DNA from 3 places in the Streptomyces sp. NPDC001858 genome. Region 3 is predicted to be linked to each of the others. Evidence: riboswitches for the same ligand, from Rfam matches in the RefSeq annotation. Region 3 holds a riboswitch; each other region holds the start of a gene.
What was found. A riboswitch is a leader RNA that binds a small molecule or an ion and turns the genes downstream of it on or off. The one in region 3 is predicted to bind S-adenosylmethionine.
Positions count from the first base shown of each region.

Region 1 (7,772 bases), on a different contig from region 3:
GGTCAACAGCGACGATACGAACAACCCCGGTGGTCTCGAGCTGGGCGGCCTCGGGCCGGTCACCGAGGGCCTCTTCGCCTGGATCTTCGGACTCGGCGCCCTGATCGCGGTCGCCGTCTGGGTCGCCGCTCGGACCGCAAAGGCCAAGAAGTCATGAGCAACCAAGACACTCCAGAAGAGAACCTGCCTGCTGAGCAGGACCACACCCATGGCGCGGTATCCGTCGCGGACGAGAAGAACCCGTTCGCGGACCCCGGTCTGCCGCCCCACGAGCATCGCATCCAGGACATCGACGAGCGGGCCGCCCAGCGGTCCGAGCGTGCGGTCGCCTTCCTGTTCACGCTGTCGATGCTCGCCACGGTCGGCTTCATCGCCGCGTACGTGGCGATCCCCGCCGACAAGTCGATCTTCGTGTTCCCGATCGGCCACCTCAGCGCGCTGAACTTCGCGCTGGGTCTGACGCTGGGCACGGCGCTGTTCACCATCGGCGCCGGCGCGGTCCACTGGTCCCGCACCCTGATGACGGACGTGGAGGTCGCCGGCGAACGGCACCCGATCGCGGCCGAGCCCGAGCTTCGGGCCAAGGTCCACGCGGACTTCAAGCAGGGCGCCAAGGAATCGGCGATGGGTCGGCGCAAGCTGATCCGCAACACGATGTTCGGCGCGCTCACCCTGGTGCCGCTCTCCGGCGTCGTGCTGCTGCGCGACCTCGGTCCGCTGCCCGAGGACAAGCTGCGGCACACGCTGTGGGCCAAGGGCAAGCTGCTCGTCAACATGAACACCAACGAGCCGCTGCGTCCCGCGGACGTCGTCGTCGGTTCGCTCACCTTCGTCAAGCCCGAGGGCTTGGAGGAGCACGACGAGGACTTCCAGAACGAGATCGCCAAGGCGGCCGTGATGATCGTCCGGCTGCAGCCGGACAACATCAAGGACAAGCAGGAACTCGACTGGTCCTACCAGGGCATCGTGGCGTACTCGAAGATCTGCACCCACGTCGGTTGCCCGATCTCGCTGTACGAGCAGCAGACGCACCACGTGCTGTGCCCCTGCCACCAGTCCACCTTCGACCTCTCCGACGGTGCCCGAGTGATCTTCGGTCCCGCCGGTCACGCCCTGCCGCAGCTGCGGATCGGCGTGAACGACGAGGGCTACCTCGAGGCGCTCGGCGACTTCGATGAGCCCGTCGGTCCTGCATTTTGGGAGCGCGGATGAGCACCACTGAGCAGACAGAGTCCCGCGAACGCGGGAAGGCACCGGCCGGCGAGCGCATGGCCGACTGGGCCGACGGCCGCCTGGGGGTCTACTCCCTGGCCAAGAAGAACATGCGCAAGATCTTCCCCGACCACTGGTCGTTCATGTTGGGCGAGGTCTGCCTCTACAGCTTCATCGTCATCATCCTGACGGGTGTCTATCTGACGCTGTTCTTCCACCCGTCGATGACCGAGGTGGAGTACCACGGCAGCTACGTCCCGCTGCAGGGACAGCTGATGTCCGAGGCGTTCAACTCGACCATGCACATCTCCTTCGATGTGCGCGGTGGTCTGCTGATCCGGCAGATCCACCACTGGGCGGCGCTGATCTTCCTCGCCGGCATGTTCGTGCACATGATGCGCGTGTTCTTCACGGGCGCGTTCCGCAAGCCGCGTGAGATCAGCTGGCTGTTCGGCTTCCTGCTGTTCGTCCTGGGCATGTTCACCGGTTTCACCGGTTACTCGCTCCCGGACGACCTGCTCTCCGGCACCGGTGTCCGCTTCACCCAGGGCGCGATCCTGTCCATGCCGATCGTCGGCACGTACATCTCGTTCTTCCTGTTCGGCGGCGAGTTCCCGGGCCACGACATCGTGCCGCGGTTCTACTCGATCCACATCCTGCTGCTGCCGGGCATCATGCTCGGCCTCCTGGTGGGCCACCTGATCCTGGTCTGGGTCCAGAAGCACACGCAGTTCGCGGGCGCCGGAAAGAACAACAAGAACGTCGTCGGAATGCCGTTCCTGCCGGTGTACATCGCCAAGGCCGGAGGCTTCTTCTTCCTGGTCTTCGGTGTGATCGCGCTCCTGGCGGCGGTCGCGCAGATCAACCCGATCTGGGCCATGGGCCCCTACCGTCCGGACCAGGTGTCGACCGGCGCCCAGCCCGACTGGTACATGGGCTTCGCCGAGGGTCTGATCCGCTTCATGCCGGGCTGGGAGGTCAACTTCTGGGGTCACACGCTCGTCCTGGGCGTGTTCATCCCGCTGGTGCTCTTCGGCGTGGTCCTCGCGGCACTCGCGCTCTACCCGTTCATCGAGTCCTGGGTCACCGGCGACAAGCGCGAGCACCACATCCTGGACCGCCCGCGCAACGCGCCGACCCGCACCGCGCTGGGCGTCGCCTGGGTCACGATGTACATGATCACGCTGGTCGGCGGTGGCAACGACCTGTGGGCCACCCACTTCCACCTGTCGATCAACGCGATCACCTGGTTCGTCCGGATCTTCTTCTTCGTCGGACCGGTCATCGCGTACATCGCCACCAAGCGGATCTGCCTCGGCCTGCAGCGCCGGGACCGCGAGAAGGTGCTGCACGGTCGCGAGACCGGCACCATCAAGCGCCTGCCGCACGGTGAGTTCGTCGAGATCCACGAGCCGCTCAGCCAGGAGCAGCTGCACACCCTCACCGCGCACGAGCAGTACGAGCCCGCCGCGATCGGCCCCGCGGTCGACGAGAACGGCGTCGAGCGCAAGGTGTCGGGCGCCGAGAAGCTGCGCGCCAAGATCAGCGGCGCGTACTTCGGCGAGGACCAGCAGATCCCGAAGCCCACCGTCGAGGAGTACAAGGAGATCACGAGCGGCCACGGCCACCACTGATCGCTGCGCTCGCCACGCGCGCTGGAAGGGCCCCGTCCGAAGACCGGACGGGGCCCTTTCCCGTGCCCTGAGCTGGATAGGGTGGGGGCACACTTTCTACGACATCTGGAGCGGCCCCATGAGCGCTGTGACCCCCGCTGGAGGCGACACCGCGGCGGGCCGTTCCTGGCCCGAGGTGCTGAACGCCCTGCTGTACGGCCACGACCAGAGCTCCGACGCGACGGCCTGGGCGATGGACCAGATCATGCGCGGCGAGGCGACGGACGCCCAGATCGCCGGGTTCGTGGTCGCGCTGCGGGCCAAGGGCGAGACGGTCGAGGAGATCACCGGCGTGGTGCGGGCGATGTACGAGCACGCCAACACCATCGAGGTGTCCGGCCGCACCGTCGACATCGTCGGCACGGGCGGCGACGGCGCCAAGACGGTCAACATCTCCACGATGTCGGCGCTGGTCGTGGCGGGCACGGGCGCGAAGGTCGTCAAGCACGGCAACCGGGCCGCCTCCTCGGCGTCCGGCTCCTCGGACGTGCTGGGCCAGCTGGGCGTCAACCTCGACCTGACCCCGCAGCGGGTGGCCGAGGTCGCGGAGGAGGCGGGGATCACCTTCTGCTTCGCGGTGAAGTTCCATCCGGCGCTGCGCCATGTGGCCGCCGCGCGCGGTCAGTTGGGCATTCGGACGGTCTTCAACGCCCTCGGCCCGCTGACCAACCCGGCCCGGGTGAAGGCACAGGCGGTCGGTGTCGCGGACCCGCGCATCGCACCGATGATCGCCGGAGTCCTCGCCGAGCGCGGCAACTCCTCCCTGGTCTTCCGGGGCGACGACGGCCTCGACGAGCTGACGACGACGTCCACCTCGCATGTGTGGGTCGTGCGCGACGGCAAGGTCGCCGAGGAGAGCTTCGACCCGCGTGACGTCGGCATCGAGCTGGTGCCGGTGGAGGCGCTGCGGGGCGGTGACCCGGCGTTCAACGCGGAGGTCGCGCGCCGGCTCCTGGACGGGGAGACGGGCCCGGTGCGGGACGCCGTGCTGCTGAACTCGGCGGCGGCCCTCGTGGCGCTGGACCCCGGGTCCGGGACGCTGGCGGAGCAGCTGCGGGCCGGGATGGCGAAGGCGGCGGAGTCGATCGACTCCGGGGCGGCCAAGCGCTCGCTGGAGCGCTGGGTGGCGGCCAGCAACGTGTAGCGCGGTCATCGGGCGTCACCGAGCGTCGTCCCGCGATCCGGACATGGGTTGCGGGGCGACGATCACCTCACGTACGTTCTTGTGTCAGGTCATGAGTGACAGTCATGAGGCCCCGGCCGACTGTCCGGCAACCCTCCGTCCGTGGCGGGGTGCCCCGGGTGAAGACCAGGTCGCGCACAACAAGGTGCACGGCAAGCGCGGATCCCTCACACGCTTCTGAGAGCGTGCGGCCAGGGATCCTGGTCATCGAGGGAGCCTTCTGTGAGCAAGCGAATGCGATAGGGCGCAGAGCCCCGCTTCCGCGTACCCCTTTTCACTTTTCCCTTGCCTCACACGGGAGTTCCGTCATGTCCGTTTCCGTCTCCACCGCTGCCTCCGCCCGGACCGTTTGTGCGCCTCTGCCCGTTCTGGGCCGGGATGTCACCGTCCCGCTCGTCACGGGCGGCGAGGTCGCCTACGCGGCGCTCGACTACGCGGCCAGCGCCCCCGCCCTCCAGCGCGTCTGGGACGACGTGGCGGCCTACGCCCCCTACTACGGCAGCGTCCACCGCGGGGCCGGCTACCTCTCCCAGCTCTCCACCGACCTGTTCGAGAACGCCCGCCGGACCGTCACCGAGTTCCTGGACTGCCGCCCCGACGACCAGCTGATCTTCACCCGCTCCACCACGGACTCCCTCAACCTGCTCGCCGCGGCCCTCCCCGCCGACTGTCAGGTCTTCGTCTTCGAGACCGAGCACCACGCCTCGCTGCTGCCCTGGAAGGACGCCGAGGTCACCTACCTGGATGCCCCGCGCACCCCGCGCCAGGCCGTCGAGACCCTGGAGCGCGCCCTCGCCGGCCGTGACCCCTACGGGCCGGCCCTGGTCTGCGTGACCGGCGCCTCGAACGTCACCGGCGAGCTGTGGCCGGTGCGCGAGCTGGCGGCCGCCGCCCACGCCCACGGCGCCCGCATCGTCCTGGACGCCGCCCAGCTCGCCCCCCACCACCCGGTGTCGGTGCGGGACCTCGACGTCGACTGGGTCGCCTTCTCCGGCCACAAGCTGTACGCGCCCTTCGGCTCCGGCGTCCTGGCCGGCCGCGCCGACTGGCTGGTCGCGGCCGACCCGTACCTCGCGGGCGGCGGCGCCAGCCGCAAGGTCACCCGGCGCGAGGACGGGGGAGTGGACGTGGAGTGGCACGAGAGCGCCGCCCGCCACGAGGCCGGCTCCCCGAACGTGATCGGCGCCTACTCCATCGCGGCGGCCTGCAAGGCGCTGACCGAGGCCGGCTTCGAGACGCTGGTGGCCCGCGAGCAGGCCCTGATCGAGCGGGTGCGGGCCGGCCTGGCCGAGGTGCCGCAGGTCAAGGTGCTGTCCCTGTTCGGCGACGACGCCCCGCGGGTCGGCGTGATCTCCTTCGTCGTCGAGGGCTGGAACAGCTCCCACTTCGCCGCCGCCCTCTCGGCCGAGTACGGCATCGGCGTCCGGGACGGCCTGTTCTGCGCCCACCCGCTGGTCCGCACCCTCCTGGGCGGCGACCTGCACAGCCAGGGCGAGTGCGGCGCCCCCGAGGCGGCCCCCGGCGAGAAGTCCCTCAACGCCATCCGGGTGAGCTTCGGCGCGGGCACCCCCGACGAGCACGTGGAGCGCTTCGTGACCGCCGTACGGGAACTGGTGACCGACGGCGCGCGCTGGCAGTACCGGACCCAGGACGGCCGCTGCGTTCCCGCGGTCTGAGCGCGCCGGGCGAAGTCGGCGGCGCCCTGAAGGGGCGCGGGGAACTGCGCGACCGGCCACGACGGCGCCGCGGCGGAACGACGGCACGACGCGACACTGCCGGCGGGAGCGCTCAGCCCGGTGCCGGGGGCCTACTCCAGGCCGATGGCGAACGCCGCTTCGAGGTCGTGCTGGGAGTAGGTGCGGAACGCGACGTGCGTGTCGGTGCCCTCGACCCCCGGGATCTTGCTGATGCTCCCGGGGATGACCTCCGCCAGGTCCTCGTGCTGCTTCACCCGGACCATGGCGATCAGGTCGTAGGTCCCGGTGACGGAGAAGACCTCGCTCACGGAGTCCAGCGAGGCGATCCGCTCGGCGATCTCGGGGATCCGGTCCACGCTGGTCTTGATGAGGACGATCGCGGTGATCACGGCTGGTTCTCTCCCTCGGGGGCCGTTGCTGGGGCGGGCCTCACTCTAAGCGCTCCGCTGGACGTGCCGCGATCCGCTGCGGCGCCATCGTGGCCGGTCGCGCAGTTCCCCGCGCCCCTTCAGTGCGCTGCCGATCCGCGGGCGACTGCGCCCGACCTGCTCGGTCGCCCGCCCGTCCCCCGCCGCCGCCTTGCCCGGGCCGTCCTTCGGGCCCTCGCGGTGCCTGAAACGGGCCCACGCGTAGACGAGGCCCAGGCCGAAGCCCACCACATGGGCCAGGTAGGCCACCCCGGGCCCCTGGGCGGCCCGGCCCGCCGCCACCCACTGCAGGGCGGCCCAGAAGGGCAGCACGACCCAGGCGGGGAAGCGCAGCGGCAGGAAGAACAGGAACGGCAGGAGGCTGGTCACCCGTGCTCGGGGGAACAGGTACAGAAACGCGCCGAGGATCGCCGAGATCGCCCCGGAGGCGCCGACCAGGGACTGCGGCGACCCGGCGTTGGCGGCGGCGTAGCCCAGCAGGGCCAGGTAGCCGCAGCCCAGGTAGAAGAGCGTGAACTCGACGCGGCCCATCCGCTCCTCGGCCATCGCCCCGAAGACGTAGAGGAAGAGCATGTTGCCCAGCAGGTGCACCCAGCTGCCGTGCACGAAGAGCGCCGTGGCCGGGGTCAGGACGGCCCGTGGAGAGCCCGCGAAGAACTCGGCGGGCACCACGCCCCACCGTCGGAAGTACGCCCGCTGCGCGGCCAGCAGCTCGTCGCCGACGCCGTAGCCCGGATTGAAGCCCGAGGCCGGGCCGATGACGAAGATCAGGCAGCACACGGCGATGAGTGCGTAGGTCACCGGCGCCGAGGGGGTGCGGACCGCCCTGCCGGCCGTCCCGCTCCAGTTGCTGATCATGAATACAGAGCATGACGGAACAGGACGCACCATCCCAGACCGCCTCGCCGCCGGGTGGGCGCGGTGATCGGATGGGCGGCGAGTACGCGCCAGGCCGTAGGGTTACGAGCCATACACGCGGGGGAGCCTCCGGCCCGACCCCGACACGGGAAGTACGAGACCAGAAGGAAGCGGAAAGCCACGATGACGGTTCCCCTGCCGACCGCCACGACGCGGTGGCGCTGCACGCTCTGCGGCAACCTCACGCGGTTCGACGTGACGCGCTCGTCGAAGGTCGTCGAGTACGTGCACCTCGACCTCGCCGGTGAGCCGAACGTCGAGGAGCGCGAGGTGGTCAGTGAGACCATCGAGACGGTGCGGTGCCGCTGGTGCAACGCCGTGGACCAGGTGGAACTCGTGGATCGGCCGGGCGCCGGCTCCTGACAGGAGCGGGCCCCGCACAGTATTGGGGTGTGACGGATGGTGGAGAGCGCAGGCGGGGGGCCGGGCGACGGCGCCGCCGAGATGCTCGACCGTCCGCTGCCGGACGGCGTGCGGCGCAGGGTCGTCACGATCGTGTCCGACGGCTTCGGCGGACTGACCGTCGGCGAACTGCCCGCCCAGTTGCGCCAGTACGCGCGGTTCGCGCCGAACCGGCGGGCCAAGTTCGCCGGCAACGCGATGGCCGCCGCGCTGGAGACCGATCCGCTCTTCCGGCAGCGCATCGCCGAGAAGTTCAGAG
Region 1 covers NZ_JBSFEV010000010.1:48,431-56,202, reverse strand. Annotated here, with positions in the region: gene qcrC (cytochrome bc1 complex diheme cytochrome c subunit) at 1-157, shown strand, start outside; gene qcrA (cytochrome bc1 complex Rieske iron-sulfur subunit) at 154-1,212, shown strand; gene qcrB (cytochrome bc1 complex cytochrome b subunit) at 1,209-2,846, shown strand; gene trpD (anthranilate phosphoribosyltransferase) at 2,965-4,029, shown strand; SAM riboswitch class IV at 4,117-4,233, shown strand; gene ACWCPF_RS16815 (aminotransferase class V-fold PLP-dependent enzyme) at 4,377-5,744, shown strand; gene ACWCPF_RS16810 (Lrp/AsnC family transcriptional regulator) at 5,876-6,154, opposite strand; partial or broken gene ACWCPF_RS16805 (rhomboid family intramembrane serine protease) at 6,323-7,051, opposite strand; gene ACWCPF_RS16800 (hypothetical protein) at 7,235-7,474, shown strand; gene ACWCPF_RS16795 (NYN domain-containing protein) at 7,511-7,772, shown strand, end outside.
Region 1: it holds a riboswitch for S-adenosylmethionine, as region 3 does, so the genes downstream of both, ACWCPF_RS16815 (aminotransferase class V-fold PLP-dependent enzyme) here and ACWCPF_RS41115 (putative leader peptide) in region 3, are expected to answer to the same signal.

Region 2 (7,772 bases), on a different contig from region 3:
CCGGCGGTCGGAACTCCGCCTCCGCGGAGGTCGATCGAGGTGGCCACGGAGGCGAAGTCCCTTCCGGTCGTCTCTGACTCGACTTGCATGGGTCACAACAACAGTGACGTGACGTCAGGAGTTGTCCAGCGGCAGTCCGGGCGGGTTGATCTCGGACTTGGCTACGGCCTCGTTGGAGAGGTTGTAGGCGGCCAGCCACTTGGCGTACTGACCGTTGTCGATCAGGTAGTTGATGGCGTCGGCGACCGGCTTGGCGAGTCCGCTGTCCTTCTTGGCGGTGGCGGCGATCAGGCCCTGGAGCGTCTCGCCGGCGCCGGAGAAGGTGCCCGCGTTGCGGGTGGCGTTGGCCTTGCCCGCGGTCTGCGAGACGTTGTAGGCGATGCCGGGGTTGGGGCCGAAGTACGCGTCGATCTTGCCGCTGGCGAGCGCCAGGTAGATGCCGTTGCGGTCCGGGTAGTACTTGACGGTGAGCTTCTTGCCCTCGGACTCCAGCTTCTTCTTCCACTCCAGGAGGATCTTCTCCTGGTTGGTGCCGGAGCCCACGGTGACGGTCAGACCGGCGAGGTTCTCGTAATTGCCGTCGAAGTTCCACGTGTTGGACTTCTTCACCTCCCAGCCGAGGTTGTCCTGGCGGTAGGAGGCGAACTCGTACTTCTTCTTCCGCTCCTCGGTGTCGGTGACGTTCGAGAAGGCGACGTCGACCTTGCCGCTGTCGATGCCGACGAAGAGGTTCTCCCAGGTGAAGTTCTTGGTCTCGGGCTTCAGGCCGAGGACGGCGGCCACCAGACGGCCGAGGTCGGGCTCGGCCCCGGTGAGGGTCTTCTGGTCGTCGCCGATATAGGCCAGCGGGGCGAAGCCGGAGGGCAGGGCGCCGATGCCGATGTTCAGCTTGCCGCTCTTCTTGATCGCGTCGGGCAGTTCGGCGCTGATGGACTTGACCTCGGAGACCTTCAGGGCGGTTTCCTCGGCGGCGCCGTTGGACACCCGGCCGATGGTCACCGTGCCGGCGGAGCTGCCGGTCGTGGTGGCCGCCTCGCTGTCACCACCGCAGGCGGCGAGCCCGGTGGCGAGGGTGGCGACCGCGGTCGCCGCGGTGATGCCGCGAATCAGGCTGCGTCGGGTGAAGTGGGCAGACATGGCCGTCCTTTGTGGCTCAGAGGGTGGTTCGGAAGGTGGTTCGGAGGGTCGTTCGGAGGGTGGTGCGGCGTGGGGGGAAGTCGTGGGGTGCTCGCGAGCGGGGGGGTCAGAGCACCTTGCTGAGGAAGTCCCGCGTCCGCTCGTGCTGCGGTCGGTCGAGTACCTCGCCGGGCGGGCCCTGCTCGACGATCTTGCCTTCGTCGATGAAGACGACCCGGTCGGCGACCTCGCGGGCGAAGCCGACCTCGTGGGTGACGATGACGAGCGTGGTGCCGCTGGTCGCCAGGTCCTTGATGACGGCGAGGACCTCGCCGACCAGCTCGGGGTCGAGGGCGGAGGTGGGCTCGTCGAAGAGGATGACGCCGGGGCGCAGCGCGAGGGCGCGGGCGATGGCGACGCGCTGCTGCTGGCCGCCGGACAGCTGCCGGGGGTAGGCGCCGGCCTTGTCGGCGAGGCCCACCCGGTCCAGGAGTTCGCGGGCCAGTTCCAGGGCGACGGGCTTGGCGAGCCTGCCGGTGGCGACCGGTGCGGCGGCGACGTTGTCCAGCACGGTCAGGTGCGGGAAGAGGTTGAAGTTCTGGAAGACGAAGCCGATGCGGCTGCGCTGGGCCAGGATGGCGCGTTCGCTCAGCTCGCGCAGCCGGTCGCCGTGCCGGCGGACGCCGATCAGCTCGCCGTTGACGCTGACGTAGCCGATCTCGGGCTTCTCCAGGTGGTTGACGACCCGCAGCAGGGTGGACTTGCCGGAGCCGGACGGGCCGAGGATCACGGTGACCTCGCCGGGCCGCACGGTCAGGCTCACCCCGTCCAGGACCCGGTGGGCGCCGTACCACTTGTGCACGTCGTGCACCTCGACGGCGGCGGGGACGACCGCGGCGGTGCCGGCGCTCTTCTGCACGGTCTCGGTGGTCATACGGCGGCCTCCCGGCGGATGCGGGCCCGCAGGTCGGTGAGACCGGTCCGCAGTTTCTGAAGCGGCGTCGGCGGCAGGGAACGCGTGGCGCCCCGGGCGTAGTACCGCTCGACGTAGAACTGGACGACGGAGACGAGGCTGGTCAGGATCAGGTACCAGACGGTGACGACCAGCAGCAGCGGCACGATGTCGCCGGGGTAGGTGGCCCCCATGGTCTGCGCGGTGCCGAACAGGTCGAGCAGCGACACGTAGAAGACCAGCGAGGTGGACTTGACCAGGCCGATCAGCTGGTTGACGTAGTTCGGCGTGATCGACCGCAGGGCCTGCGGGAAGACGATCTTCCAGAACTGGTAGCGCTTGGGCAGGCCGAGCGCGGCGGCCGCCTCGTGCTGGCCCTGGTCGACGGAGAGGATGCCTCCGCGGACCACTTCGGCCGCGTAGGCGGCCTCGTTGAGGCTGAGGCCGACGACGGCGATCACCATGTCGGTGGCCAGCCGGGACTCGTCGAAGCGGAAGAACGCCGGACCGAAGGGAACCCCCACGCTCAGGGTCTGGTACAGGGCGCTGAAGTTGTACAGGAAGAGCAGCACCACGATCAGCGGGATGGAGCGCAGCGCCCAGACGTAGGTCCAGCTGACCGCGCGCAGCACCGGGCTCCTGGAGAGCCGGGCGAGGGCGAGCAGGATGCCGCCGAGGAGGCCCAGCACCGCGCTGTACGCGGCCACTTCCAGGGTGATCAGCAGTCCGTCCAGGATGACCGGCCGCAGGAACCAGTAGCCGAACCGGTCCCACTGGTAGAAGGGGTTGGAGATCAGCCCGTGCGTGAACTGCGCCACCAGGACCAGGACCACGGCGGTGGCGATCCAGCGTCCGGGCTTGCGCAGCGGCTGGACGCGCTGGGCGGTGAGCTTCGCCGGCGGGACGTCGACGGCGGGCGCGGCCTCGGCGAGGGTCACGGCGCCTGGGGGTTCACTCATGAGGGGCTCCGGCGGGAGTCGGACACCCCGGGTCACGGCGGACGTGCGTGGCCGGACGCGCTTCGGCTCGGCGGCGGGGACCGCTGCGGGGGCGCGAACAGGGCATGGCGCACGGATGCGTACAGGAGACCGGGGTGGGGCGGACAACGGCACACCGCTCGGGCGGTGTTCGTCAGGAACGCGGAGGCGGGGCGGCGGGGCTGGGGTGCGAGGGGTTCGTTCAGCCCCGACAGCGGGCGCGGCCCGGTGCGGTACACAGTGCGCTGTTCACACGCAGGAGGTCGACGGCGCGGTTGGCGACGAGGATGTCGAGGTACGGCCGTACGCAGCCCCGGGGGCGGCGGGGCGCCGTCCGAAGAGCTGCGTACATGTCCGTCACCGTCACTGTTCCGGCCCCCGAGGGGCCCTCGCGCTTACCGATACGTCATTACCGAAACGTCGGTCCGGTCGTCACCTGGGGCACCCCACCGCGGAGCGAGGGTTGCCGGTCAGCTAGCCAGGGCTTGTCGCTGACGCTCATGACCGTTCTGGGCCGTAAGTAAGACAGTTGCCCGAACGAATGTCAACGGCGGTCCAGTGGATGGACCGGGTCAGGGCCGTTCGACCTGCGGTCGGACCGCCGAACCGTCCGCCGCGTGGGTCTCCCAGTCCAGGATCTGGACGGCGGCGCCGGCGGCCTCCAGGCCCTGGCAACGGGCGTGGTGGCGGCGGGCGATGGCGTCCAGGTCGAGGTGGGCACTGAAGGCCGGGTGGGCGGCCAGCCGGCGGGCGTAGGCCCACAGGGCGGGATGGTCCGCGATGCGGTGCACGGCCGCCGCGTCCAGGTGGTAGCGGTGCACGGTGTCGAGTTGGACCAGGGCGACCCACAACTCGACGTCGGCCGCGGTGATCTGATCGCTGATCAGATAGGCGTGCACCCCGAGGCCGCGCTCCAGCACGCCGAGCGTGTCGAGCAGCGTGGCGAGGGCGGCGGTGCGCTCGGCCTCCTCGGCGTCGGCGGCTCCGGCGCGCTGGGCCGCCGCTTCGATGCCCTGCGCGCACATCCGCTCGACGGCCTCGATCTGCGACTCGGCGCCGCACGGGTACAGCGTGGCCCGCCCGCCGCCGAACCTGCGGGCGAGGTCGCGGGCGATGTCGGGGCCGTGGCTGCTGACGATGCGCCCGGACCAGTCGTCGCTGAGCACCGGCGCGAGGGCCGGTCCGCGGTAGTTGTGCGCGCTGGCGTCGTACAGCGGGCGCAGCGCGCTGTGGCCGCCGTCGGGACTGTCCGGGACGGCGGGCAGGAAGGTGACCGGGCAGGCCCTCTCCAGGCCGAGGAGGCTGTGGGTGACGGCGATGCGCAGACAGTCGGGGTCGGCCGCGGCCAGGTGGAGGCGGTAGCGGCGCGGCACCGCGTAGTGGCCGCTGCGCGCGTCGCGGCCGATCCGCCCCCGGAAGACGGGTGCGGGCCGGGCGGACGGGTGGACGGCGGCCAGTGGTGTGACGGACATGACTCTCCCCGGGGGCGAGGCGCGCAGCGAGGTGCGCGCGGCGGCGGATGCGACGTCGAACAGGGAGGTGTGGACCTCGTCCGCGCGCGCCGGGTGCGGCCGTGTCCCGAGGGGGGACACCGCCGGTGCGGTTCGGCGCGGGGAGGGGTCCGGCTCAGCCCTGGGAGCTGATCGCGCTGCAGACGCGCTGCAGGTCGATGTGACGGCGGGAGGTGAGAAGGGGCGAGGACCATGCCGTGCGGCTCGCTCGGCCGCTGATCGGCTTCCGTCGCCCCATTGGCTCTACCTTCCCTACCTGTTCACTAGGATTCCCGGTTCGAGTGTCGATCCGCCCCGACCGCCCGTCAAGGGGGCGTCCACCAGGTGAGTACCCGCAGCCTCGGGGGCTCAGCCGGAGGCGGGCAGCAACGTCCGGGTACGGCGTCCCGGCTGCTGGGCGCGCCCAGCGACGGCTGCGAGGCCGACGCGGACACCGCGGGCCGTCCCTTTCCGCCGTTGGACGGTGCCCGCTCACCGTAGAGATTCCGGGATATTCCTCACAGACCCATCGCGCGCAGGGCCGCACGGGCGGCCTCCCGCGTCGGTCCCGGATCTGCTCCCTGCGCGGCCCCCTCGGCGAGTTCCTCGAACAGCCGGACGTCCTTGGCGAGCAGCTTGCCCGCGTGGGCGGAGATGCGGTCGAGGATGCCGCCGGCGTCGACGACCCGCTGCAGCGCGAAGCTCGCGGAACTGCCCTGCGGGAGGAACCGGCCGAGGCCGTCGCGGTCCAGGCCCAGTCGGCCGCCGATCTCCAGCACGTCGGCGGCCAGCCCCAACTGGGCGGTGAACAGCAGGTTGTTGAGGAGTTTGGCGAGCTGTCCGGAGCCGGTGGGGCCGAGGTGGACGACCGGGTCGCCGTAGGTCTCGAACACCGGTCGGCAGGTGTGGAGGACCTCGGCGTCCCCGCCGACCAGGACCAGCAGGGCGCCCCGGTCGGCGGCCGGGCCGCCGCCGCTGACGGGGGCGTCCAGCACCTGGACGCCCTGGGCGCGGGCCCGTTCGGCGAGGCGACGGCAGGTGTCGGGGTGCACGGTGGAGTGCACGGCGACGATCCCGCCCGGGCGGAGCCCGGACAGCACCTGCGCGCCCACCTGCTCGACGTCGGCGTCGTCGACCACGCACAGACACACCAGGTCGCTGGCGGCGGCCAGTTCGGCGACCGAGCCGGCGGTCCTGGCGAGGGTGTCGGCGAAGGGTTCGAGGGTGGCGGGCCGTCTGGCCCACAGGGTGGTCTCGAAGCCCGCGCCGACGATCCGCCGGGCCATCGGCGCGCCCTGGCCGCCCAGTCCGATGAACCCGACGCGCAACGCCTCGCTCATGAGGCTCGTTCCTCTCTCTCGGGACGCCAGAACACGGCCAGCAGACCGGCCGTCGCCGCGACGCCCACCCCGAGCACCACTCCGGCGCCCGCCCAGCCGGTCACGCCGATGTCGGCGGCCTCGTCCAGCGCGTACTCGCCCGGCCCCCACGCCCCGAGCGCCAGCGCGAGGACGCCCAGGACGAGGACGTACTCGTAGCCCTCCTTGAACACGAAGAAGCCGTTGGGGCGGTGGGCGAGCAGGCCCGCCACCAGCATCACGGACAGCACCGCCGCACAGGCCAGGGAGGTGAACAGGCCGGCCACCAGCAGGACGCCCGCGCCGAGTTCGGTGAGGACGCTCAGCCAGGCCTGCAGTCGCGGCCGGGTCAGCCCGAGGCCGCCGAACCAGCCGGCGGTGCCGGTGATGCCGCCGCCGCCCTTCCAGTGGTTCCAGCCGTGCGCCAGCATCACCACACCGAGTACGACGCGTATGAGCAGCAGTGCGGTGTCCGAAGCCTCGTTCATCCCCATGTCCTCTTCTCCGTCGGCAGCGCCTGGACACCCGGCGCACATTCCTCGACGAAGGCCGGGACGTGCAGGTGACAGGCGAGAGCTGTACGGCCGACGCTGGTGTTGTGGCCCGCGCCCGCCTGCTCGTGGCCTACCACCCGTGGGGCTGCCGTGAACATGGCAGCGCGGTCCGCCTGTCCGTCGAGCCCGCCGCCGGGATGGACGACGGGGAGTTGTTCGACGCATAGCGGGAGCAACGGGCGTGAGCAGGGCATCGGCCTCCGTCGATGCCCTGCTCGCTTAGGCTGCTGGCGTCGGCCGACGCAGCTGTCGGCCAGGGGGACGGGGGAAGCAAACCGATGGGCAACGCGACCGAGGCGTTCCAGCCACTGCAGGCGGACGATCCGCTCCAGGTGGCCGGTTACCGTCTGGCGGCCCGGCTGGGCGCGGGAGGCATGGGCCGGGTCTATCTGTCGCACACTCAGGGCGGCCGGCCGGTGGCGATCAAGGTGGTGCGGCCGGAGCTGGCCGACGACCCGGACTTCGTGCGGCGGTTCCGCCGGGAGGTGGAAGCGGCCCGGCGGGTCCGCGGCGCGTACACCGCCGAGCTGATCGACGCCGACGCCGACGGCGTGCCTCCCTGGCTGGCCACGCTCTACGTGCCCGGGCCCTCCCTGGCGGAGGCCGTCCACCGGCACGGCCCGCTGGCGACGCCCGCCGTGCTCTGGCTGATGGCGGGGGTGGCCGAGGCGTTGCAGGCCATCCACGGTGCGGGGATCGTGCACCGGGACCTGAAGCCGTCGAACGTGCTGCTGGCCGCCGACGGGCCGCGGGTGATCGACTTCGGCATCTCGCTGGCCTCCGACCTCACCTCGCACACCGCCACGGGAGCCGCCGTCGGCACACCGCAGTACATGGCGCCCGAGCAGGCGACCGCCGGTGCGGTCACGGCGGCGACCGATGTCTTCGCGCTGGGGCAGACCGCGGCGTTCGCGGCGCTGGGCAAGCCGCTGTACGGAGAGGGCTCCGCGGTCGGCGTGCTGTACCGGATCGTGCACGACGCGCCCGACCTGTCCGTGCTGCCCGCACAGCTGCGGCCGCTGATCGCCCGGTGCCTGGCCGCCGAGCCGCAGGAGCGGGCCACCCCGGCGGAGATCGTCGAGTGGTGCCGGCGGGAGCTGGGCCAGGACTCCGCCGAGGGCCCGGGACCGGCCGTCTGGCAGGAGGTCAGAGGGCCGCAGATGACGGTTCCGGCCCCGGTACCCGACCCCGCGCCGGCGCGCACGCTGCCGTTGCTCACGCCCACGCGGCCGACGCCGACGCCGCCGGACCGGCCGCGCTCGCGCCGAAGACGGGCGGCACTGATCACGGCGGCAGTCGCGTCGGCCCTGCTGCTGGCCGGGGTG
Region 2 covers NZ_JBSFEV010000028.1:88,223-95,994, reverse strand. Annotated here, with positions in the region: gene ACWCPF_RS31540 (GNAT family N-acetyltransferase) at 1-47, opposite strand, end outside; gene ACWCPF_RS31535 (ABC transporter substrate-binding protein) at 115-1,137, opposite strand; gene ACWCPF_RS31530 (amino acid ABC transporter ATP-binding protein) at 1,244-2,050, opposite strand; gene ACWCPF_RS31525 (amino acid ABC transporter permease) at 2,047-3,027, opposite strand; SAM riboswitch class IV at 3,432-3,551, opposite strand; gene ACWCPF_RS31520 (glutathione S-transferase C-terminal domain-containing protein) at 3,618-4,517, opposite strand; gene ACWCPF_RS31515 (NAD(P)-dependent oxidoreductase) at 5,054-5,875, opposite strand; gene ACWCPF_RS31510 (DoxX family protein) at 5,872-6,381, opposite strand; gene ACWCPF_RS31505 (hypothetical protein) at 6,492-6,614, shown strand; gene ACWCPF_RS31500 (serine/threonine-protein kinase) at 6,726-7,772, shown strand, end outside.
Region 2: it holds a riboswitch for S-adenosylmethionine, as region 3 does, so the genes downstream of both, ACWCPF_RS31525 (amino acid ABC transporter permease) here and ACWCPF_RS41115 (putative leader peptide) in region 3, are expected to answer to the same signal.

Region 3 (7,772 bases):
CCCGGGTTCATCCGGGGGTTGCGGCTCACCGGCTCCGGCTCGGAGTTCGATCCGGCCTGCTTCGCCATCGGTACGTTGTAGGTGGCGACCTCGATGACGTACCCGTTGGGCGAGACCATCGTGACCTCCCACTTCTTGACCCCGCCCGCCTTGCCGGCGTCGGTGTATCCCCTGACGGCACGGTTGTCGGGCTGTGTCGTGCAGTCCTCGTACGGGGAGTCCTGCGCGGGCGGGCAGGTGATCTGCTTCTTCACGTCCTGCTCCGTCGGGTCGACGCGGCGCACCGAGAGCGTCACCCTGGCCGCGCCGAAGCCGTCCTCGAAGTCGATCCTGGCCGTCGCGGGCGTGGTCGGGTCGGAGCTGCCCGCCGCGTGCAGCTCCTCCCGGATGACAGCGACCGAGGAGTTGTTCATTCCGTTGTGCAGGATGTCCTTCATCGCCTGGGCGGTGACCTCGAAGTGCCGGTAGTCGGCCGTCGGGCCCGAAGTCGAGGCGTGCTCGCCGCGGTCCGTGCCGGCACCGCCCCGCTCCCCTCCGAGTTGGACGCCGGCCGTCGCGAGGAGGGCGACGGCCAGTCCACTCCCGGCGACCGCGGAGGCCCGGCGGCGGGCCAGCCTGCGCCGACCGCGCGCGAGGCTGCCTTCCGCCAGGGAACGCGGGTCCGTGGTGAAGGCGCCCACCGTGTCGCGGAGCGCCTTCCCGAGCTCGTCTTCGAAAGGCATGCGGAACCACCAGATCCTGTGTCGGTGCGGTAGGGGAAGCAGATCAGCGAGCGCGACGGACCCTTCTCGGTCCGCGCGTCGGCTGCGAAGGTGTGGCGGACTTCGGGAGTTCAGGTCGGGGTGGTCAGCTCGGCAAGGCTTCCGCCCAGCCGTTCGCGCAGCTTGGCCAGCGCGCGGCTCGACCGACTGCGTACGGCGATGGAGCTCACGTTCATCGCATCGGCCGTCTCCTCCACGCTGCGGTCCTCCCAGTAGCGCAGCACCACCACCGCCCGGTCCTTGGGCGGCAGCTCCCGCAGGGCCTGGAGGAGCGCGAGCCGCAGCGCCGGATCGTCCCCGTCGTGGAGGGCCGCGACGTCGGGCAGTTCCGCCAGGGGGCGTTCGGAGGCGGAGTAGCGCCGACGCTGGGTGAGGAACGTACGGACGAGAACGGTCTGCGCGTAGGCCGCAGGGTTGTCGACCCGGGACATGCGGCCCCACACGGCGTACATCCGGCTGAGCGTCTCCTGCACCAGGTCCTCCGCCAGGTGCGTGTCCCCGCTGGTGAGCAGGCACGCCGAGCGGTGCAGCTGCCCGGCACGCCCCACGGCGAACTCCATGAACTCATCCGTCCGGGACCACGTCCGGGACTTTCTCATTCCCACCCCTCGGCGCCTTTCCGTCGGCTTACATCTCACCGACGCGGTGGACCACGGGAAATGTTGCAGACGGATTCACCGGCAGTGCGCGAGAGCGCGGCGCGGATCGGGGTGCTCTCCGCACGACGGGCCGGCCGCGACGGCCACGGCGTGCGTCAACCGGTGAGGTCCAGGTCGGTGTAGAACTGGTGGTGGTCCGAGTACGGGGTCGGGTGCACATGGTGCTCCAGCGGGGTGACGCCCCGCAGGAAGACGTAGTCGAACTTGCTGCGCCAGTCGGTGGTCGGCTCGCAGGTTCCGACGGTCGGGGGACGGCACTCGGGGGCCGTGTCCGCGGCCACGGCCCACATCTCGGTGAGCTCGGAAGCGTCCGGCACGGCGTTGAAGTCGCCGAGGACGATCGCGCGGTCGTGCCGGGCGACGGCTGCCGCGAGCACGTCGGCCTGGCCCGCTCGGACCTCCTCCTGTCGCCGTTCGGCGAAGTGCGTGTTGAAGACCCGCACGGACCGGCCGTCCACCTTGGTGGTGACCGCCATGTACCCGCGGTCCTCGGATCCGCCGTCGGGGTATTCGACCGTGACCGGGTTCGTCATCGGCGCCGCCGACAGGAGCGCCTGGCCGTAGCCCCCCGGACTCCACGGCGCTCCCCCGCAGCGGCCCCAGTTGCGCAGCACCGACCCGTACTCGACGTGGTAGTCGAGCCCGTAACGGTCCTTCAGATAGCCCCGGATCCGCTCGACGTCCCCCACGCACGCTTCTTGCAGGCCGATCACCTGGGGCGCGTACGCGGCGATCTCCCCGGCGCGGTCGGCGTTGCTCAGTTCGCAGGGGTTGCAGATGTTCCACGTCATGACGCGGTTCGGCACGACATCCCGGGCGGCGTCGACGGGCAGCGACCCGTCGCCGGGCGCGTCGTTCGGCGCGCGGGAGCCGACGAGCACCACACAGGCCACGATCACGGCGCCCACGAGCAGCCGCATGTCCCTTCCGAGCACCATCGCCTCCTCAGAGCGGATGCACGGGGCATCCGACGTCTCTCCGACGAGGTTATGGGACGGAGTTGTGAAGACCGCATCAGCTTCAGGCGTCGCGCGCGACGCCGCGGTCGGGTGCGCTCATGTCACCCGTGCCGGGCGTGCCCTCGGCCAGCCCGTAGCGCAGGTACACCGTTCCCTTCGGACCGGCGGCCGGCGGTTCGAGGAGGGTGACGTTCGTGGGCACCGCGCCGCCGTCGAACACCTTCTTGCCGACGCCGAGCACGATCGGGTGCACCCACAGGTCGAGCCGGTCGAAAAGCTTCTCGCGCAGCAGGCTCTGCACCAGGTTCAGGCTCCCGACGACCTTCACATGCTCGTGCCGGTCGCGGATCTCGCGCACCGCGCCGGGCAGATCCGGGCCGAGCTGCGTGGATCCGGCCCACGAGAGGTCGGGCCTGCCGCGGGAGGCCACGTACTTGGGGACGCTGTTGAAGAGCGTCGCGATCTCGCCGTCCTCGCCGCCCTTCTGGTGCGGCCAGTAGGCGGCGAAGATGTCGTACGTCCGCCGGCCGAGCAGCAGGGCGTCCGTGCCCTCGTAGGCGGCGCCGATCTGCGCCCCGGCGACCTCGTCCAGCAGGGGCGCCTGCCAGCCGCCGAACGGGAACCCCTCCGGGTCCTCGTCCGGGCCGCCGGGCGCCTGCGCGACGAGGTCGAGGGTGGTGAACATCTCGATGTGGATGAGGCCCATGGCGTGCTCCCGATGCTTTGGTCGTCCCGGTCGGAAGGTAGACCGGTGGACGTCGGCAGACTCATCGGCGCGCCGCACCCGCGTTTCCGTTCCCGAGGGAACCCGGGCCGACGATATGGCGATATTGACGGGTCGCGGAAGTGATCCGTAGGATCGTGGGTGGCATTGAGTGTCAGCGTCAAGCCCTGGCTTGCTGACCGGCAACCCTCCTGCGCGGTGGGGTGCTCCAGGTGAAAGCCCGGCGGGGTCGACGACCCTGCAAGCGCGTGGCCCCGGCAGCGGGGCTTGGGAGGGGAGGGACCGGCATGCGGATCGACTGCAACCTGAGTGCCTCTCTCGCCGCCGCGGCGGCGTTCTCCGGACTCTCGCGCCGACGCCACATCGATCTCCAGCGCTTCGCCGGCTGTCTGTGTAGCACCTCCCGCTAGCACCTCCGCGTAGCTCGTCTCCGCACGCCCGCGTGCTGCGGCTGACCGCACGTCACCTCTGCGTCCGACGCCCGCCGTCGGCGTCTCCGGCGATCCCCCCGGCCTCCCTCTCTTCCCTTCCCCCTTTCTTTTTCCCCTCGCAGTCGACTTCCCCTGCGTCGCCGTGCCCGGAATGTGCTGAACGGGCATGTGCGCGACGGCTTCGGAATAGGAGAACCATTCCGTGATAGCGCGTACGGATTCCCGGCCCACCCGGTGGGCGGCCCTGGCGGCACTCGTGACGAGCGGCGTGCTGCTGAGCGCCTGCTCGGCGGGCGGCGACGGCAGTTCGAGCAGCGGCGGCGGTGAGGCCCGCTCCGGCGGCACACTGACCTTCGCCGTCGGTTCCGACGCCGGCTGCGTCGATCCCCAGCAGGTGGGCAGCAACGACACGATCTACTCGCTGCGCCAGATCGTGGACTCGCTGACCGACCAGGACCCCGAGACCGGCAAGATCGTGCCCTGGCTCGCGAAGAGCTGGGACATCAGCGCCGACGCCACGACCTTCACCTTCCATCTGAGATCGGGCGTCACCTTCAGCGACGGGTCGGCGCTGACCGCCCAGGTGGTCAAGGACAACTTCGACGCGGTGCCGAAGCTCGGCGCCCTGGGCACGCTGGCGCAGGGGTATCTGAGCGGCGTGAAGAGCACGACCGTCGTCGATCCGCTCACGGTCCGGGTCGCGTTCGAGCAGCCCAACGCACAGTTCCTCCAGGCGACCGCGACGCATTCGCTGGGCATCGAGTCGTCGGCGAGCGTGAAGAAGAGCCCGCAGGACAAGTGCAGCCAGGGCGTGGTCGGTTCCGGGTCGTTCGTGCTGAAGGACTATGTGCAGAACCAGTCGATCACCCTGGCCAGGCGCGCCGGGTACGCCTGGGGTTCCGCGCTGTGGACCAAGAAGGGCGAGGCGTACCTGGACAAGCTGGTGTTCAAGGTGGTGCCGGAGGCGGGTGTGCGCACCGGAAGCCTCCAGTCCGGGCAGGTGGACGCGATCAGCGGCGTCGGCAGGTCCAACGAGTCGGCGCTGAAGAGCGGCGGCCAGGTGGACCTTCAGCAACGGGCCAATCCCGGGGTGGTGTTCAACCTGGGGCTGAACAACTCCCGGCCGGCGCTGAAGGACGTCAGGGTGCGGCAGGCGATCTCGTACGCCGTCGACCGGCAGCAGATCGTGGACACCGTGTTCCCGACCGGCACCGAGCCGGCGACCAGCATCCTGGCGCACACCACCCCCGACCACTCCGACCTCGGCGCGGAGCTGACCCTGGACGCGGCGAAGGCCAAGTCCCTGCTGGACGCGGCCGGTTGGAAGACCGGCGGTGACGGCATCCGGGCGAAGGACGGCAAGAAGCTCAGCCTGACCGTCTCGTGGTTCCCCATCGCGGCCACCAACCAGCCCTCGCTGGAACTGATCCAGCAGCAGCTCAAGGCCGTCGGCATCGGCGTGGTGCTCAAGCAGCTGCCGGTCACCCAGTTCGCGCCGACGCTGCAGTCCGGTGACTTCGACGTGGTGTGGGGCAATGTGACGCGCGCCGACCCGGACATACTGCGCAGCTCGTTCTCCACCCGCCTGGCCAACTTCTACCAGCTGCCCGCCGGCGCCCTGGACACCGCGCTGAGCGACCAGGCGGCGACGGCCGACACCGCCAAGCGCAAGCAACTGGTCGCACAAGCACAGGAGTTGATCGTGCGCAACGCGTACGTCGTCCCCGTGGTGGAGCTGCAGACCCAGCTCGGGGTGTCGAAGAAGGTGCACCGGCTCGACTTCGACGCCTCCAGCCGGATCCAGCTGCACGACACCTGGATCGGCTGACGGCCGCCATGCGTCTCTATGTCGTCAAACGCGTCGCGCAGGCGATCGGCGTGCTGTGGGCGGCCTACACGGTGGCCTTCCTCGTGCTGGACTTCCTGCCCGGTGACCCGGTGTCGGCGATGGCCGGCGCCGGGGCGGACACCGGGCAGGTCGACCCGGCCCAACTGGCCGCGCTGCGGCATCAGTACGGCTTCGACAAGCCGGTGCTCGCGCAGTACGCCGACTACCTCAGCCGGGCGCTGCGCGGGGACTTCGGCGATTCGATCTCCACCGGGCGGCCGGTGACCTCGACCCTGGCCGAGGCGCTGCCGGGGACCCTTCAGCTGACCGGGGCGGCGCTGCTGCTCGCGGTGCTGGGCGGCGGCGGTCTCGCGGTGCTGGCGACCTACACCGGCCGGCGGTGGCTGCGGCAGCTGCTGCTGTCGTTGCCCCCGCTGGGCGTGTCGGTGCCCACGTTCTGGGTCGGGCTGCTGCTCGTGGAGGTGTTCTCGTTCCGGTTGCGGCTGTTCCCGGCGTTCGGCAACGACGGGTGGCGCGGTCTGGTGCTGCCCGCGGTGACGCTGGCGATCCCGACCGGCGCGCTGGTCGCGCAGGTGCTGTCCAAGAGCCTGTTCACGGCGCTGGACCAGGCCTATGTGGAGACCGCCCGGGCCAAGGGCGCCGGGCGGCTGCGGATCCATCTGCGGCATGCGCTGCGCAACGCCTCGCTGCCCGTGCTGACCGTCGTCGGACTGCTGGCCGGTCAGCTGATCGCGGGTTCGGTCGTCGTCGAGACGGTGTTCTCCCGCGACGGCCTCGGCCGGGTGACGGCCGCCGCCGTCACCGTCCAGGACATCCCGCTGGTCCAGGGGGTCGTGGTGTTCGGCGCGGTGATCTTCGTGGGCGCCAATCTGATCGTCGACCTCGTCTATCCGCTGCTGGACCCACGGATCGTGGTGGCCCCGAGCAGGAACAGGAAGGTGAGTCCGGCATGAGCCAGACCCTCACCGACGGCGTCTTCGCCGATGACGTCTCCCCCGACGCCGCGTTCGGCACGGCGGGACGCCCGCCGGCGCCGGACGGCGACGCCCGGGTACCCGGGCGCGGCGCCGGAGGACCGCGGCGGTTGCTGCGCTTCCTGGTGCGCCGGCCCGGTCTGGTGCTCTCGGTTCTGCTGCTGGTCCTCGTGGTGCTGGCCGCGTTCTGGCCGGGGCTGTTCACCTCGCGGGACCCGCTGCAGGGGGTGCCGGCGGAGAACTTCCGCGGCCCGAGCGGCGCGCACTGGTTCGGCACCGACGAGCTGGGGCGTGATGTGTTCTCCCGGGTGGTGCACGGGGCGCAGTTGTCGCTGAAGGCGACCCTGATCGCGGTGTCGGTCGCCTTCGTGGCCGGCGGGCTGGTCGGCCTGGTCGCCGGGTTCGTGGGCGGCTGGGTGGAGGACGTGCTGATGCGGTTCGTCGACGTGCTCCTGTCGATCCCGGCGCTGTTCCTGTCCCTGGCCCTGGTCACCGCCCTGGGCTACGGGACGGTGAAGGTGGCGGTCGCGGTGGGCATCGCCAGCGTCGCCCAGTTCGCGCGGGTCACCCGGGCGGAGGTGCTGCGGGTGCGGCAGGCGGTCTTCGTGGAGGCGTCGCGCTCGTGCGGGGCGCGCTGGTACTCGGTGCTGGGCCGGCATGTGCTGCCCAACGCGGCGGGTCCGGTGGTCGTGCTCGCCACGCTCGACTTCGGCGCCGCGATCCTCGCCGTGTCGGCGCTGAGCTTCCTCGGCTACGGGGCTCCGCCGCCGGCCCCGGAGTGGGGCACGTTGATCTCCGAGGGCCGTAACTACCTCGCCAACGCCTGGTGGCTGACGGCGCTGCCCGGACTGGCGATCGCCGCCACGGGGCTGGCCACCAACCGCCTCGCGCGCGCCCTCGACGGCGAATGGTCGGGGCGGCGATGACCGCCGAGGGGACGAAGACCCCCCGGACGGGGGAACCGGAGACGGAAGAGGCCATGACTCAGGACGACGCGCCGCTGCTGGAGGTACGGGGCCTGTCGGTGTCGTACCGCACCCGCGGCGGCATCGTGCGGGCGGTGCGCGGGGTGGACCTCGACGTACGGCCGGGCGAGGTGACCGCGGTGGTCGGCGAGTCCGGGTCCGGCAAGAGCACGACCGCCCACGCGATCATCCGGCTGCTGGCGGCGAACGGCGGCATCGACGCGGGCACGGTCCGCTTCGGCCGGCACGACCTCGCCGCACTGTCCGAACGGGAGTTGCGCACGGTGCGCGGCGCGCAGATCGGCCTGGTGCCCCAGGATCCGACGGTCTCGCTCAACCCGGTGAAGCGCATCGGCGAGCAGGTCGCCGAGGTACTGCGCATCCATGGGCTCGCGACGCGCCGCTCCGCGCCGGCGGCCGCCGTGGAGATCCTGGACCGGGCCGGGCTGC
Region 3 covers NZ_JBSFEV010000053.1:18,873-26,644, reverse strand. Annotated here, with positions in the region: gene ACWCPF_RS41135 (hypothetical protein) at 1-722, opposite strand, end outside; gene ACWCPF_RS41130 (SigE family RNA polymerase sigma factor) at 833-1,360, opposite strand; gene ACWCPF_RS41125 (endonuclease/exonuclease/phosphatase family protein) at 1,516-2,358, opposite strand; gene ACWCPF_RS41120 (dihydrofolate reductase family protein) at 2,441-3,085, opposite strand; SAM riboswitch class IV at 3,247-3,356, shown strand; gene ACWCPF_RS41115 (putative leader peptide) at 3,391-3,513, shown strand; gene ACWCPF_RS41110 (ABC transporter substrate-binding protein) at 3,737-5,362, shown strand; gene ACWCPF_RS41105 (ABC transporter permease) at 5,371-6,336, shown strand; gene ACWCPF_RS41100 (ABC transporter permease) at 6,333-7,283, shown strand; gene ACWCPF_RS41095 (dipeptide ABC transporter ATP-binding protein) at 7,337-7,772, shown strand, end outside.